4 regions of the Peribacillus sp. P4_B1 genome follow, and region 3 is predicted to be linked to each of the others. Evidence: riboswitches for the same ligand, from Rfam matches in the RefSeq annotation. Region 3 holds a riboswitch; each other region holds the start of a gene.
The links. Region 3 has a riboswitch for S-adenosylmethionine ahead of AC1DVK_RS24410 (ABC transporter permease). Riboswitches for the same ligand answer to the same signal wherever they lie in the genome.
Positions count from the first base shown of each region.

Region 1: linked by a shared signal. The riboswitch ahead of AC1DVK_RS12900 (5-methyltetrahydropteroyltriglutamate--homocysteine S-methyltransferase) and the one ahead of AC1DVK_RS24410 (ABC transporter permease) in region 3 are both predicted to bind S-adenosylmethionine.
Region 2: linked by a shared signal. The riboswitch ahead of AC1DVK_RS14425 (bifunctional homocysteine S-methyltransferase/methylenetetrahydrofolate reductase) and the one ahead of AC1DVK_RS24410 (ABC transporter permease) in region 3 are both predicted to bind S-adenosylmethionine.
Region 4: linked by a shared signal. The riboswitch ahead of AC1DVK_RS12105 (methionine ABC transporter ATP-binding protein) and the one ahead of AC1DVK_RS24410 (ABC transporter permease) in region 3 are both predicted to bind S-adenosylmethionine.

Region 1 covers NZ_JBFUHM010000019.1:12,418-15,968, reverse strand. The annotation lists gene AC1DVK_RS12905 (ArsR/SmtB family transcription factor) at 1-97, opposite strand, end outside; gene AC1DVK_RS12900 (5-methyltetrahydropteroyltriglutamate--homocysteine S-methyltransferase) at 309-1,412, opposite strand; SAM riboswitch class I at 1,660-1,761, opposite strand; gene AC1DVK_RS12895 (hypothetical protein) at 1,937-2,365, shown strand; gene AC1DVK_RS12890 (glycerol-3-phosphate responsive antiterminator) at 2,520-3,062, shown strand; gene AC1DVK_RS12885 (MIP/aquaporin family protein) at 3,300-3,551, shown strand, end outside.
Region 2 covers NZ_JBFUHM010000022.1:51,208-54,758, reverse strand. The annotation lists gene metH (methionine synthase) at 1-151, opposite strand, end outside; gene AC1DVK_RS14425 (bifunctional homocysteine S-methyltransferase/methylenetetrahydrofolate reductase) at 144-1,991, opposite strand; SAM riboswitch class I at 2,096-2,194, opposite strand; gene AC1DVK_RS14420 (MOSC domain-containing protein) at 2,306-2,956, opposite strand; gene ku (non-homologous end joining protein Ku) at 3,473-3,551, opposite strand, start outside.
Region 3 covers NZ_JBFUHM010000072.1:5,644-9,194, reverse strand. The annotation lists gene AC1DVK_RS24420 (BlaR1 family beta-lactam sensor/signal transducer) at 1-824, shown strand, start outside; gene blaI (penicillinase repressor BlaI) at 805-1,185, shown strand; SAM riboswitch class I at 1,566-1,676, shown strand; partial or broken gene AC1DVK_RS24410 (ABC transporter permease) at 1,769-1,898, shown strand; gene AC1DVK_RS24405 (MetQ/NlpA family ABC transporter substrate-binding protein) at 1,976-2,815, shown strand; partial or broken gene AC1DVK_RS24400 (ATP-binding protein) at 3,261-3,551, opposite strand, start outside.
Region 4 covers NZ_JBFUHM010000017.1:55,662-59,212, forward strand. The annotation lists gene AC1DVK_RS12095 (MetQ/NlpA family ABC transporter substrate-binding protein) at 1-54, opposite strand, end outside; gene AC1DVK_RS12100 (methionine ABC transporter permease) at 70-738, opposite strand; gene AC1DVK_RS12105 (methionine ABC transporter ATP-binding protein) at 731-1,765, opposite strand; SAM riboswitch class I at 1,930-2,041, opposite strand; gene AC1DVK_RS12110 (O-acetylhomoserine aminocarboxypropyltransferase/cysteine synthase family protein) at 2,160-3,470, opposite strand.

The DNA of each region.
Region 1 (3,551 bases), on a different contig from region 3:
CATGAGGGGTGAAGTGGAGTTCAGGCGCCTTGAGCCATTGTAAGATTTGCAACCTGGATTCATTGGATAATGCTTTAAATATCTCGATTGTTTTCATACATTTCATTATATCGAGAATTATCGATATGTCAAATGGTTTTATCATTCATCGTTAGTTTCATAAATAGCAAAACTTGATACCGTTATCTAAAGAGTCATTAAAGGAATGGAAATGTATTATTGCAAGAACCTAATCGGCTCCCATATCAGTGCGGGCCGATTAGGTTGTTCAAATCCTGTAAATCAGAATTAAAGTCTCCGCTAAAAAATCATTTCCATACTTCTTTTGCTACATCAACGACGAATTTCAGCTTTTCCCATTGCTGTTCTTCGGTCAGCTTGTTACCGTGATGGGTGGAGGCGAAGCCGCATTGCGGACTTAAGCATAATTGTTCGAGAGGAACGAAGTGCGAGGCTTCTTCAATGCGTGCCTTAACAGCTTCCTTGTCTTCGATTTCTCCATTTTTTGAAGTGACGACACCCAGTACGACCCGTGCACCGCCGTTTGGAATGTATTCCAATGGCTTGAAATCTCCTGAGCGTTGATCATCATATTCCAAGAAAAATCCATCCACTGATTCTTTTGCCAATAAAGTTGGGGCGATACGGGCATAGCTTCCTTCAAACGCCCAAGTCGACTGGTAGTTCCCACGACATAGGTGTGTAGTGACGACAAGGTCTTCTGGTTTGCCTTCCAATGCGCCATTAATTACGCGAAGTGCAAGATCGATTAACTGTTCCCTCGTATATTTTCCATCTTTGAACTGGAAATCTGGAGCTGAAAGTCTGGCAATATATACATCATCCAATTGAAGATAACGTACACCTGCTTCATAAAAATCCTTCAAAGCATGCTGATACGCTTTGATGATATCATTAGCATAGTCTTCAATATCAGGGTAGATGTCTTCATTATGAATGCCTGCAGCAAATAATTGATTCGGACTGGGAATGGTTTGCTTGGCAACGGCGCGTCCGTTCACGATTTTGTTCAATTCAATGAAATCGCGAATGAAGGGATGTTCAGGATTGAATGAAACCTTCCCGGTATTGCGAACGTTATATCTCTCTGTTTCCACACCATCGAATGTGAGACCTTTTTCAGTCACATATCCCTCGATGCCATTTAAATGTTCGAGGAAGTCAAAGTGCCACCATGTTCGTCTGAACTCACCATCCGTCACGGCCTCCAATCCAACTTCAATTTGTTTTTCGACAATCCGATTGATTTCTTCGGTTTCAACTTCACGAAGCCGCTCTGCTGAAATGGTACCTTCCTTAAATTGCTTTCTGGCAATATGTAAACGTTCTGGTCTTAATAAACTTCCGACGTGATCGGCCCTGAATGGTGCCTTCGTTAATGTGATTGACATGTTGCATTCCTTCTTTCCTTTTAAAAATAGGCTGTTTTCACGTACTTTGTTGCTATTTACCAGGTAGTGAGTTGTGGTTGATTTCCCCTCCAGATGCTCGCCTGTCCCGCTGCTCCCGCAGGAGTCTCGCACTTCCGCTCCAATCAACCTTTCGTTTTAAAAACAACAATCTTTACGAAAAGAGCCTAAAAATAAAACACCTCTTCTTAAAAATAAGAAGAGGTGTTGGCAGCAAAGCTATATACTCTTCTTATCTTCAAGTTTCTACACTTCTGGAATTAGCACAGTACATGATCAGTCTGTTGCTGAGGCATCAAAGGGCCAGTCCCTCCACCTCTCTGGATAAGAGTTGTCTATTAAATTAATTAAGACTATACAGGTAGTTTTTATAAAGGTCAAGTAATGAAGGTGGAAGATTTCGAATATACCGATTATTAATATGGGTTGAAATGTTAACTACATCAGGGAACCCGGCATATGCTATAACCGACGTTTCATATGAGCGGCAGGAGGGGAATGCAAGGATGAGTACATTCAGTCCATTCAAAAATGGCTTACCGATAACGGTAACTGAAGCCATGATAGAGAAAATCTTAAGAATGAAATCATATGGTCAGGATATTAAAGTCGAGATTACGCCAAAGCATATAGTGCTTTCCGGAACGACGGAAGTGAAAAAAATGATGTTAAAGAAAAACGTAGCTTTCCGGATTACATTAAAACCGGTTCACGTGGAAAAAAGAACGATTTCATTTGAATTAGTGGAAATGGAACCAATTGACAGGAACTTCATTAACCGAAGGATATTTAACAAACCGCCATTTTTTGAATTCGAAAATAGAACGGTCAAAATGAATGTTAATGCTTGGAACATCGTGAGAAAAATCCCCGTTGGCACAATTAAATCGTATGAACTCGTCGAAGGTGCATTGAAAATGAAACTTTCAATATGATGGATCGTTTTTAGCCACAATATTTAAAGGGGATGCCAGGTATGTTAGTGTAAGGGTAGGTTGAAATGCCATACCTCACAATGTGTTTGATAAATCAAGCTCTATAAAATATACTAAATTACTTATAGTTTTCCAGGAGATAAGGAGGGAAATAATGGACCAGAAGATTTTGCCTGCTTCGGCAAGCATGAAGGATTTCGAAAGATTTTTAGAAAGTTCCTATGAAATAGGTGTGTTTCTTGATTTGCATATATCACAATTGAAAAACGTAAGTATGATGGCAAAGCAGCATAATAAGAAAATGATTTATCATGTCGATTTGATCCATGGCATAAGAAGTGATGAGTACGCGACAGAATTCATTTGTCAGGAATATAATCCATATGGGCTGATTTCAACTAAATCAAACGTTATATTGAAGGCGAAGCAAAAGGGGGTCATTGCCATCCAGCGAATCTTTTTAATAGATTCACATGCGCTGGAGAAAAGTTATAAGCTGGTGCAGAAAACCAAGCCGGACTATATCGAAGTTTTGCCAGGCGCCATGCCATGGATGATAAAAGAGGTGAAGGAACGATTGCAGACACCGATTTTTGCAGGCGGCCTCATACGTACTTCAGATGAAGTCCTGAACGCCCTTGATGCTGGAGCGTCGGCAATCACCACTTCCAAAACTGAATTATGGGATATCGTTTAATGGGGTCGAACGAGGAAGTTGAAAAAAATTACAGAAAAATAGAATAATTCCTCGCCAAATAATTGACAGCGTTTTCACAAACTAGTATATTGTAAATTATAAGTTAATATATGTGACGGAGACTAGGAGATTCACAACAGATCTATTCATAATTCATTTTATGAAGATAGTTCTGCTGTGAATCTCCTTTTATTTGTTGGCATGGTTTAAAAATTTATCAGGGGAGGGGTTTTATTCATGACTCCATTTTGGGGAGAAGTGGTAGGCACGATGATTTTAGTTTTATTCGGAGCAGGTATTGGGGCTGGTTCATCTTTAAAGGGTTCTTATGCAAAAGATGCCGGCTGGATCGTTATCACGATTGCATGGGGACTGGCTGTTACAATGGGTGTTTTTGCAGTGGGTTCCATAAGCGGGGCGCATTTAAACCCGGCTGTTACAGTAGCGTTAGCTATCAATGGAGATTTTCCTTGGGCTGATGTGCCAGGG
Region 2 (3,551 bases), on a different contig from region 3:
GTGTCAGTGATAAATACTCATTGCAGCCCTCGAATTGTTCCCCGCCAAAATCCTCTGCTGTTAAATTCTCCGCTTGGAGCATGGTCCCCATCGCTCCATCAAGAAGGAGAATCTTAGTATCCAACTGTTCTTGAATCGCTTTTTTATTCATGTACTGCCACCTCTGATGTTTGTTTACTATCGACTTTTCTAATATATTTCGTAAGTTCCGCCGTCATTTCATAGCGAAGGAACGGAGTGATTAAATATATGCCCTTGAATTTTTCCCTTGCCGCGTCCACTAGCTCTCGTGCGATATTCACCCCTTCAATCCTTGACTTTACAGGGTCATCCCCCGCTAAAGCCATAGCCCTTCTAACATTATCAGGCAATTTGATGCCTGGGATTTCATTATGGATGAATTCGGCGTTCCGTGTGCTTGTCAAGGGCATGATACCGATGAAAATCGGGGTCTCTAAATGTTTTGTAGCTTCATATACCTCTTCAATCTGCTCCACCGAATAAATTGGCTGTGTCAAAAAGGATTGAGCACCACATGCAATCTTCTTTTCCATTCTCTGAACAGCTTTATCCAGATATTTCACATTGGGATTAAAAGCGGCGGCAATTTTAAAATTTGCCCGTTGGCCCAAACTTTGACCGGAATAGGAAAGACCTTCATTAAATTGTTTGACCATACTTATCAGGTCAAACGACGATAAATCATAAACCGAAGTGGCACCTGGGAAGTCCCCAATTTTAGAAGGATCTCCGGTGATGATCAATAACTCATTCAGCCCCACTGTCTGCAGACCCATTAAATGTGACTGCAGGCCAATTAAATTCCGATCCCGGCATGTTATATGCACCATCGGCGTTACATTCAATTGGTTCTTCAGTAAATTAGCCAGTGCATCATTCGATATCCTTGGTGAAGCAAGTGAATTATCCGCTAATGTAATTGAATCGACCCCTGCTTTTTTCAAAACCTCAGCACCAGTCATGAAACTCTCTATTCCCAACTTTTTCGGTGGATCAAGTTCAACTAGTATCGTCCTTTCAGTTTTGGCCTTTTCGTAAAGTGGGATTTCCAACTCTCTATCAATCACTTTAATTATTTCTATTTCACGGGTTTTAGTTATTTTCTCTTTTACTGGTACCAAACTTCCAATTGCATTCTTTACAGCTTGAATATGCAAAGGCGTCGTTCCACAGCAGCCTCCTATGATCGTGGCACCTTGCTCACGCAGCTCGAGGGCACTTGAACCGAAATATTCCGGCACAGCTTTATAGACAAGCCTTCCATCCACATAATCCGGAAGGCTGGCATTAGGATAAATGGCAATCGACGCTTGCTTTGGCAAACTTACTTCTTCCAAGGCCCTAATCATATGATGTGGACCGAGACGGCAATTCACCCCAACAACATCGGCACCCAATTGCTCAAGTTTTTGAAAGGCTTCATTTAAATGGATTCCATTTTGAAGATTACCCAGTTCATGCATCGAAACATTTGCGATGATCGGCAGTCCAGTTTCATTTTTAACGATTTGCAGGACGGTTTCAAGTTCTTCCAGGTCATAGAATGTTTCTAGGAGAATCCCATCAGGATTTTCCATCAGCAGACTGTATAGCTGTTCTCGAAAACCTCGCTTTATCTCTTCAATGCTTAAATCCGATTTCCTGATACTCCGCTGTGCCCCTATGGTACCGAAGACATATGCCTTTCCTTTTGCCGCTTTTTTAGCAAGGATGACTCCCTGGCGATTGATTCTGCTTACTTCATCTTCTAGTCCATGGCGTTTCAATTTGTTGAAGTTGGCTCCGTAGGTATTCGATTGAAGGATATCTGCACCAGCTTCCAAATAAGCACGGTGGATGGACACTATTTGATCTGGGTTCGTACAGTTTAATTCCTCATAACATTGATCGATGCCATTAGAGTACAGTAAGGTCCCCATTGCCCCTTCCCCAACCAGCATTCTTTCTTTCACTTCTTTACGAAAATTCATCATTACATCCTCTCTCAAAAACAATCCTGTTTTTGTCGTTTTCTATGAGTATGAGAGAAAAGAAAAAAAAACCTTCTCAAAGAAGAAGGTTTTTTGAAACATTCTCCTCATCTATCAAGCTCTGCTTGTTGGATTTAGCACCTTTGCCTAAGCTGGTTGCTGAGGTTTCTTCGGGCCAGTCCCTCCACCTCTCTCGATAAGATCCATTTATATAATTTTCACAAGATTTCAAAATTTGATTATATTTAATTTACATTAATAATCTGTCAATTTCAATACCTGATCGTCATTTTTTTCACTTTTGCAAAAATCATTCAATCTTTTGCAGCTTGAACTCTCTTTAATATCCTTTGTTTCCAGGCTTCCGCTAACGGATCCAGTTTAAGTAAAGCGTTTGCGCCTTCCAGCCCATCTCGTTTATGAAGGATCACCTCTGCTGCATAATGAACTGAAATTTTTTCTTGCAAACGATCTATTAGCACGATTTCGTTTTGTTTATTTATCGTTCCTTCTTGAAGTACTTTTGCAAAATAACCAGTGAAACTCGTTTTTAGCACGAGTTCCAAAAACTTAGGTTCTTGATTGAAGTGGGAAATGGTCGAACAAGGAATCCTCCCCTGGTTAATTTGAACAATCACTTCGCCTATTTGATAAATATCGCCGATATATGTTGATACCTCCGTCATCCCCGCTATGGTTAAATTTTCACCGAATGCAGGGATATCCAGCTTTTTAGAGAATTTTTCATTCCATAATGAATAATGCTCAAAGGGGTAAAAGCACAAAGCCCGATCAGGACCCCCATGGAACTTTACATTACCTACCCCATCACCAATTATGCCAGATCTAGTTACTGTCACATTATCCTGTGCTTGTTTATCCATGGCTGAAAAGATATCGATATTCGAAAAATTTTCCTGTTTGGGCCTTCCGGCATGAAGCGATTTGATTTTTCCATTTTCCATTTTTAACATCATCTTCCGTTCATTTTAATTTATATCATCCCATATGTTTAAATTATACTAAAAATCCATTTTTTCTGTAATTATTTATGAGAATATAGTGGATCGGAACATACAAAATCCCCCATGATCCGTTAAGCGGTCGAATATCATTGATTTCCAGAAAAAATCATAGGATAGTTTAGTAATTTTGTTGCTATTTCAGAATTAAATATGGTAGAATATGAACACAATATATAGTCGAAAACTACAACCGTTCGCCTATATGTTGATTTTCACGATTGAATTCCTCATTGTCGCTCTTTAGGGAGCGAATTTTTTTGCCTTCATTTTCATCCACTATTTTCTTTTAATCCCATTAATCGGGACATATTGATCCAATACCTATTTGTACATGCATTACTTATGTAATTTTAACGAATTATTTCTTTGTAAAGTCTTTCATAATCTTGCCATTCCCTTGGCTAAAACGAGCAAAAAGCCGAGCGACATAATGCGTCTTCCGCTCAGCTTCCTGTTTTATGCTTGTTTCTTTTTTTTCGGTGCCGCTTTCTTTCGGGTCGTCTTTTTCTTTTCCGGTTCATCATGTTTCGTTCGG
Region 3 (3,551 bases):
CAATCCAATTACCTATCGTTTTCGCATTTGCGACGGAAAACGACCGATACTATTTTAAAAATGACGGAGCAGTTTATGAGGATTTACATCAATTCTTTAAAGGGTATGAAGGAAGCTTTGTTTTATATGATCAAAACGCACAGCAATATCGCATTTATAATGAAGAAAAAAGCACTTTGCGGATATCACCTGATTCCACATACAAAATCTATAGTGCCTTATTTGCTCTAGAATCAAATGTGATATCACCCGAAGAATCCAAACTTTCATGGGATGGGACTGAGCAGCCCTATGAAGCTTGGAATATGGATCAGGATGTCTCATCCGCTTTACAAAAATCTGTAAACTGGTATTTCCAGGAATTAGATCGCAGGACAGGATTTGAAACAATTCAATCCAATCTGCAAGCGATAAACTATGGGAATTCCGATGTATCTGGGGAATTGGGTGAATTCTGGAACGAATCCTCATTAAAAATTTCTCCAGTCGAGCAAGTCCAGCTGCTGCAAGCCTTTTATAACAATCAATTTGGATATAAGGAAAGGCATATCCAAGCCGTTAAGGAAGCACTGCTCATAGAAAAGAATGAGGAAGCTCGCCTATCAGGAAAAACAGGTACAGGAACAGTGAATGGAAAAAACATCAATGGTTGGTTTATCGGGTACGTAGAGACAAAGAACAATACTTATTTCTTTGCTACCAATATACAAAATGAAGATGATTCATCTGGAAGCAAGGCGGGAGAAATTACTTTATCAATTTTAAAAGATTTAGGAATCTATAAAGAAAATGGAGGGGAGAAAAATGGAGAAAAACATTCCTAGCATATCAGAGTCAGAATGGGAAATCATGAACGTGCTTTGGGATAAAGCCCCTCAAACAGCAAATGACATCATAGTTTCCTTACAGGAGAGTACCGATTGGAAGCCGAAAACCATACGTACCCTTCTCGATCGATTGGTTCAAAAAGATGTAGTAGGTGTCAATAAAGATCAAAGAGTTTACACCTTTTACCCGCTCTATACACAGGAGGAGTGCCAGCGTGCCGAGACCGAATCCTTTATCAAACGTATCTATGGAGGGGCCATGAAATCCATGCTGGTCCAATTCATTCACGAAGATGCCCTATCTGATGATGATATCAATGAACTGCGCTTTATTTTAAATAAGAAACCTAAAAAGTAATAATATTAAAAAAAGCGATTTGGGATTTTTCCAAATCGCTTTTTTCGGTCAAAATCGAAATAACGGCGGACATATTTCCCATGTAATGATCTGTGTGGTTTGATACGAAAAAAATCAGAACTTTCGTCTTAATAATAGTTATGCATGAATTTAATTCAATAGATGTTTTTTATCACGCTTCTTGATAGTGAAGGCTTCTGCAGGGCCTGGAACAAGCAATCGCAAAGGCTACAGGAATAAAACATTTAACGCAATCATCCGCAAATTCAAATTAATTGAACAATTTTTTGATTGACACTGCCATACGGTCATGATAAGATCACTCTCATACTATATTTACTGAATTTAAAATATTTCGTTTAATTGAATATAATGTTTGACTCTTATCAAGAGAGGTGGAGGGACTGTGCCCTGTGAAGCCCGGCAACCGTCAGTTATTTAACTGATATGGTGCCAATTCCTGCAAAGCAATGTGCTTTGGAAGATGAGAGAAAGGATTGTTTAACCAACCTTTCTACTCATGTGTAGAAAGGTTTTTTTGAGGAGAAAAAACTTTCCTTTCCCCTACAGACTAACATACTAAGAGCTGCTGCCAGCATTAATTTCAGGTATTACAGTTACAGCAATCCTTCTAGTTGGTTGCTGGGGTTGGTGCAGGTGGTTTAGGTAATTTGTTATATCTTGAAGGGTTTCAGCTCAATAATAATGATGTTTAGTCATTGTTTTTTATTCAATTTATAGGTGATATATGTACAACAAAAATAGATAAACGATAAGGGAGAAATGAATTATGAAAAAGTGGATATCAACTTTAGCAGTTTCCTCAGCATTAGTATTAAGTTTAGCAGCTTGCGGTACGACTAACAGCGGATCAGATTCTTCAGACAAAGAAAAGAAAATCCTTGTGGGTGCATCAAACATTCCACATGCTGAAATTTTAGAAGAGGCAAAGCCATTATTAAAGGAAAAGGGAATTGATTTAGAAATTAAAACATTCCAAGATTATATTATTCCGAACACAGCGTTAGCTGATAAAGAGATTGATGCAAATTATTTCCAACACGTTCCATATCTTAAATCAGTGTTAAAAGAGAATCCAGACTATGACTTTGTAAATGCGGGTGCTATTCATATTGAGCCAATCGGCATTTACTCTAAAAAGTATGATAGCTTAAAAGATCTTCCAAAAAACGGTACAGTCATTATGCGTAATGCTGTAGCTGAACAAGGACGTATTCTATCTATTTTTGAAAAAGAAGGCGTTATTAAGCTAAAAGAAGGCATCAATAAAACAGAAGCTACGATTAATGATATTGTAGAAAATCCTAAAAACTTAACTTTTAATGCAGATATAGAAGGTGGCCTATTACCTCAAATTTATAATAACAACGAAGGTGATGCGGTTGTTATTAATGCGAACTATGCGTTAGATGCAGGGCTAGATCCGCTTAAAGACCCAATCGCTGTTGAATCGGGTGAAGATAATCCATATGCAAACATTATCACTGTACGTAAGGGCGATGAAAATAAAGAGACAGTAAAAGCGTTAGTAGAAGTACTTCGCTCTAAAGAAATACAAGACTTCATTACTAAAAAATATAAAGGTGCAGTCATACCAGTATCTAAATAAAACACCCTTTCATGAACTATACCCCGAATAATGGACACTTCGAAAAAGGTCCATTACTCGGGGTTCTTCTATGTCTATATACTAGAAAAGCAAAAAATCAGTTTACAAAAAGCAGCTTAATAGACGCTACAAAAAAACTTAAAGCGTAAATTTCTTAAACATAAATACTTAACTAAACTCAAAGTCTTAAGGAGGAAGCCCTACTATGAATTTTAAAATGCAAAACAAACAAAATCTACTAATTGAGAGAATTACGGATCAACATCTAGTTATTCTGTGTGGATATTGCCGTCGTCACGGTCAATCCTCTCCATGTCAAAAGAAACTAAGAAAATCGTAATAATATGCAATCCAAAAGTGATATAAAGATTACATAAAATATTGGATAAGATATACCAATCAATATTTGTAAATAGTCATATCCAGTCGACACCGACGTATGTAATCACCGAAAAGCCTTTCCCATGAAAGAAATTAAAAGAATCCTTTGATAAGAAAGATAATAGATGGGAAGAATAACATTAACTGTTGTTCCTTTATTCATTTCACTTTCAATAACTATCTTTCCTTGATGTGCTTTCACAATTTCATAGCAGATCATTAACCCTAAGCCAACCCCTTTTTCTTTGATACTATAAAAAGGTTCTCCAAGATATGGGATACGTTCTCTTGGAATCCCACATCCTTGATCGATAAAACAAATACTTACTTGATGACTATCAAGTGTATCGATTTG
Region 4 (3,551 bases), on a different contig from region 3:
TGCCAGAGCAATCGATAAAACAAGGACTAATGCAAATCCTAAAAACTTTTTCATCCTATTCATCTCCCTTTATCTTTTGTCTAATTTAGATGTAATCACATCTCCAATAATTTGAATAATGAAGACGATAATCAGAATAACGATAGTCGCTACTAACGTAACGTCATTGTGGCTTCTTTGATAGCCGTCTAGATAGGCTAGATTACCAAGCCCGCCTGCGCCGATGACCCCGGCCATTGCGGTATAGCCGACCAATGCAATCGAAGTTACCGTAATCCCGGAAATAAGGGCCGGCATCGACTCTGGAAGAAGGACCTTCCAAATGATCGTACTCGTTTTTGCCCCCATGGATTTAGCCGCTTCAATTACACCTTTATCGATCTCACGGAGACCAATTTCAACCATACGCGCATAAAATGGCGCCGCCCCGATAATAAGTGCTGGCAATGCTGCATTCTCACCAATCATAGAACCGACAAGCGCTTTAGTGAAAGGAATGAGCAGCACGATCAAAATAAGAAATGGAATGGAACGGAATATATTAACGAAAGCACCAATGACCGCATTGACCGCCCGATTTTCCCATATATTCCCTTTCCCTGTCAAGAACAGGATCAGCCCTAATAGTATGCCTATAAAGAAGGTAGCCACTACAGAGATGCTTGTCATATAAAGCGTTTCTTTCGTTGCTTCTAAAATGGATTCCCAATCTACATTCGGCAATAATTCTTCAAGCATGAGTAATCACCTCCACGCCTACCTGCTGTGCTTTTATGAATTCTATTGCGCGGAGCATTTCATCCTCATTACCATCAAGGTGGATAAACAACGTTCCATATGAACCGCTTCTTGTTTGGGATATTTTACCTTGAACGATATTGACATCCAACTCGAAGTTACGTACGAGCTTGGTGATCAACGGGCTTTCTGCATGATCACCTACAAAAGTCAATTGAATCACTTTACCTGCAGGAAAGCGTTCAAGCAAATGGTCCATCGTTTCTTTCGTTTCTTCTGGTTCCGTTACCTGTTGCACGAAACGCTTCGTCATTTGTTCTTTAGGATTCTTGAATACATCCAGGACAGGTCCCTCTTCAACGACTTGCCCGTTTTCCATCACGGCCACGCGATGACAGATTTTACGTATTACATGCATTTCATGTGTTATCAGAACAATCGTCAACCCCAGGCGCTGATTGATGTCAACAAGCAATTCGAGTATGGAATCGGTAGTCTGTGGATCTAAGGCAGAAGTCGCTTCATCACAAAGCAGGACCTTAGGATCATTTGCAAGGGCCCTGGCTATTCCCACCCTTTGCTTTTGCCCTCCGCTTAATTGCGAAGGATATGCCTTTTCTCTGCCTTCCAATCCGACTAACTTGATCAATTCGTTCACACGCCTGGTGCGTTCAAGTTTTGAAACTCCTGCAATTTCCAATGGGAAGGATATATTTTCCTGAACGGTCCTGGACCATAATAGATTGAAATGTTGAAAAATCATGCTGATTTCCTGACGTGCCTTACGGAGCTGAGCCCCTTTAATTTTTGAAACTTCCTTCCCAGCCACCACAACGGATCCCTCTGTAGGTGTTTCCAATCCATTGAGCATTCTGATCAAAGTACTTTTCCCCGCTCCGCTGTAACCAATAATACCGAAAATCTCGCCGTTATTTATTTCAACATTCACATTATTTACTGCCTTAATAGTCTCACCGTTTCCTTTTCCTGTTCGGAAAAGCTTACTTACTTTCGTCAATGTAATCATTAATGCTCACCTCTTTTATCCAATAAAACCTATGAACTTAGTTGATTTCTCTACATTATTAGTCAGTTTTTAATACCATTTTTTCCTTTCATGAAGGTTTTCCCAAATGAAATAGAAAAAACCTTTCTGCATGAGCAGAAAGGCAGGTGAAGAAGCTGGCCTTCCTCTCATCTTCCAAAGTAATTAAACTTTGTGTGAATTGGCACCTTTCCAAGGAATCTCCTTGTCGGTTGCCGGGTTTCATCGGGCACATCCCTCCACCTCTCTTGATAAGAGCTAATATATAGAATATTTGTACAACATTAAGTTCTTTAGTATGGGGAAATTTTATCATAGATAAAAAAGGAGTGCAATGTATATTATTTCTAGTAAAAGAATGAACTGGACTTTTTGCTTAAACTGTTTTAGACGTCAGGGAGACGATATTCGTCGCTTTTTCAATTGCCTGCTCTAAATCTTCTATTAAATCCTCTGCATTTTCAATCCCGATGGATAAACGGACCTGATCAGCACGCACTCCCGCTTTCGCCAGACCTGCATCATTCAATTGTTGGTGGGTCGTACTGGCAGGGTGGATGATTAAACTCTTAGCATCCCCTACATTAGCTACATGGGACCATAATTCCACCGAATTGATAAGTTTTGCCCCGGCTTCGCGGTCACCCTGTATTCCAAAAGTCACAACAGATCCTGCTCCCTTAGGCAAGTATTTGTCCGCAAGGGCTTTATCTGGATGATCCTCTTTACCGGGATGTGAAACCCATGTCACGGCAGGGTGATTTTCCAAATATTGAATAACAGTCTTGGTGTTCGAAAGATGCTCTTTCATTCTTACATGCAGCGTTTCAAGTCCAAGCGTAAACTGGAATGCACTTTGGGCACTTAGCGCAGGACCTAAATCACGAAGCAGCTGCACTCGGGCTTTCGTTATAAAAGCAGCAGGTCCAACTGCATCGGCGTATACAAGACCGTCGTAGCTTGGATCAGGCTCCGTAAAGCCAGGGTAGTTTGGCGAGTTCCAGTCGAACTTCCCTCCATCCACTATGACACCGCCTAACGTCGTTCCATTTCCCAAAATCCATTTTGTAGCGGAATGGATGACAATATCCGCCCCAAAATCAATTGGTCTGCATAGATACGGTGTAGCGAAGGTATTATCGATAATTAAAGGTATCCCTGCTTCGTGGGCGATGTCCGCTACCGCTTCTATATCAAGGACCCTCAAACTTGGATTTCCAATCGTTTCAGCAAATATGGCTTTTGTTCTTGGCGTAATTGCCCTTTTGAAACTTTCTGGGTCATCAGGTGAAACGAACTTCACCTTAATCCCATATTTAGGAAGAGTATTTTCAAAAAGATTATACGTGCCGCCATATAATGTAGAGGCTGAAACAATTTCATCCCCTGCACCGGCAATATTCAGGATTGACAGTGAGATGGCTGCCATTCCGCTTGCAGTTGCCAATCCGCCGATACCGCCTTCCAATAAGGCCATTCTTTCCTCAAAAACACTGACCGTGGGATTATGGAGTCGTGTATATATATAACCATTCTCCTTTAAACCAAATAAATTCGCTGCATGGTCTGTGTCTTTGAACAAGTATGCATTGCTTTGGTAGATAGGGACTGCCCGGGCACCTGTTTCATCAGCTTGCAGACCGCCATGAACACTCAATGTTTCAAAACGCAACTTTTTCTCTGACATATGATTTCACCTTTTTCTATGGATTTAGTTGGAATTTCATGAAAACCTGGCCTTTCATAAACAAAAAAACCACTTCCACAA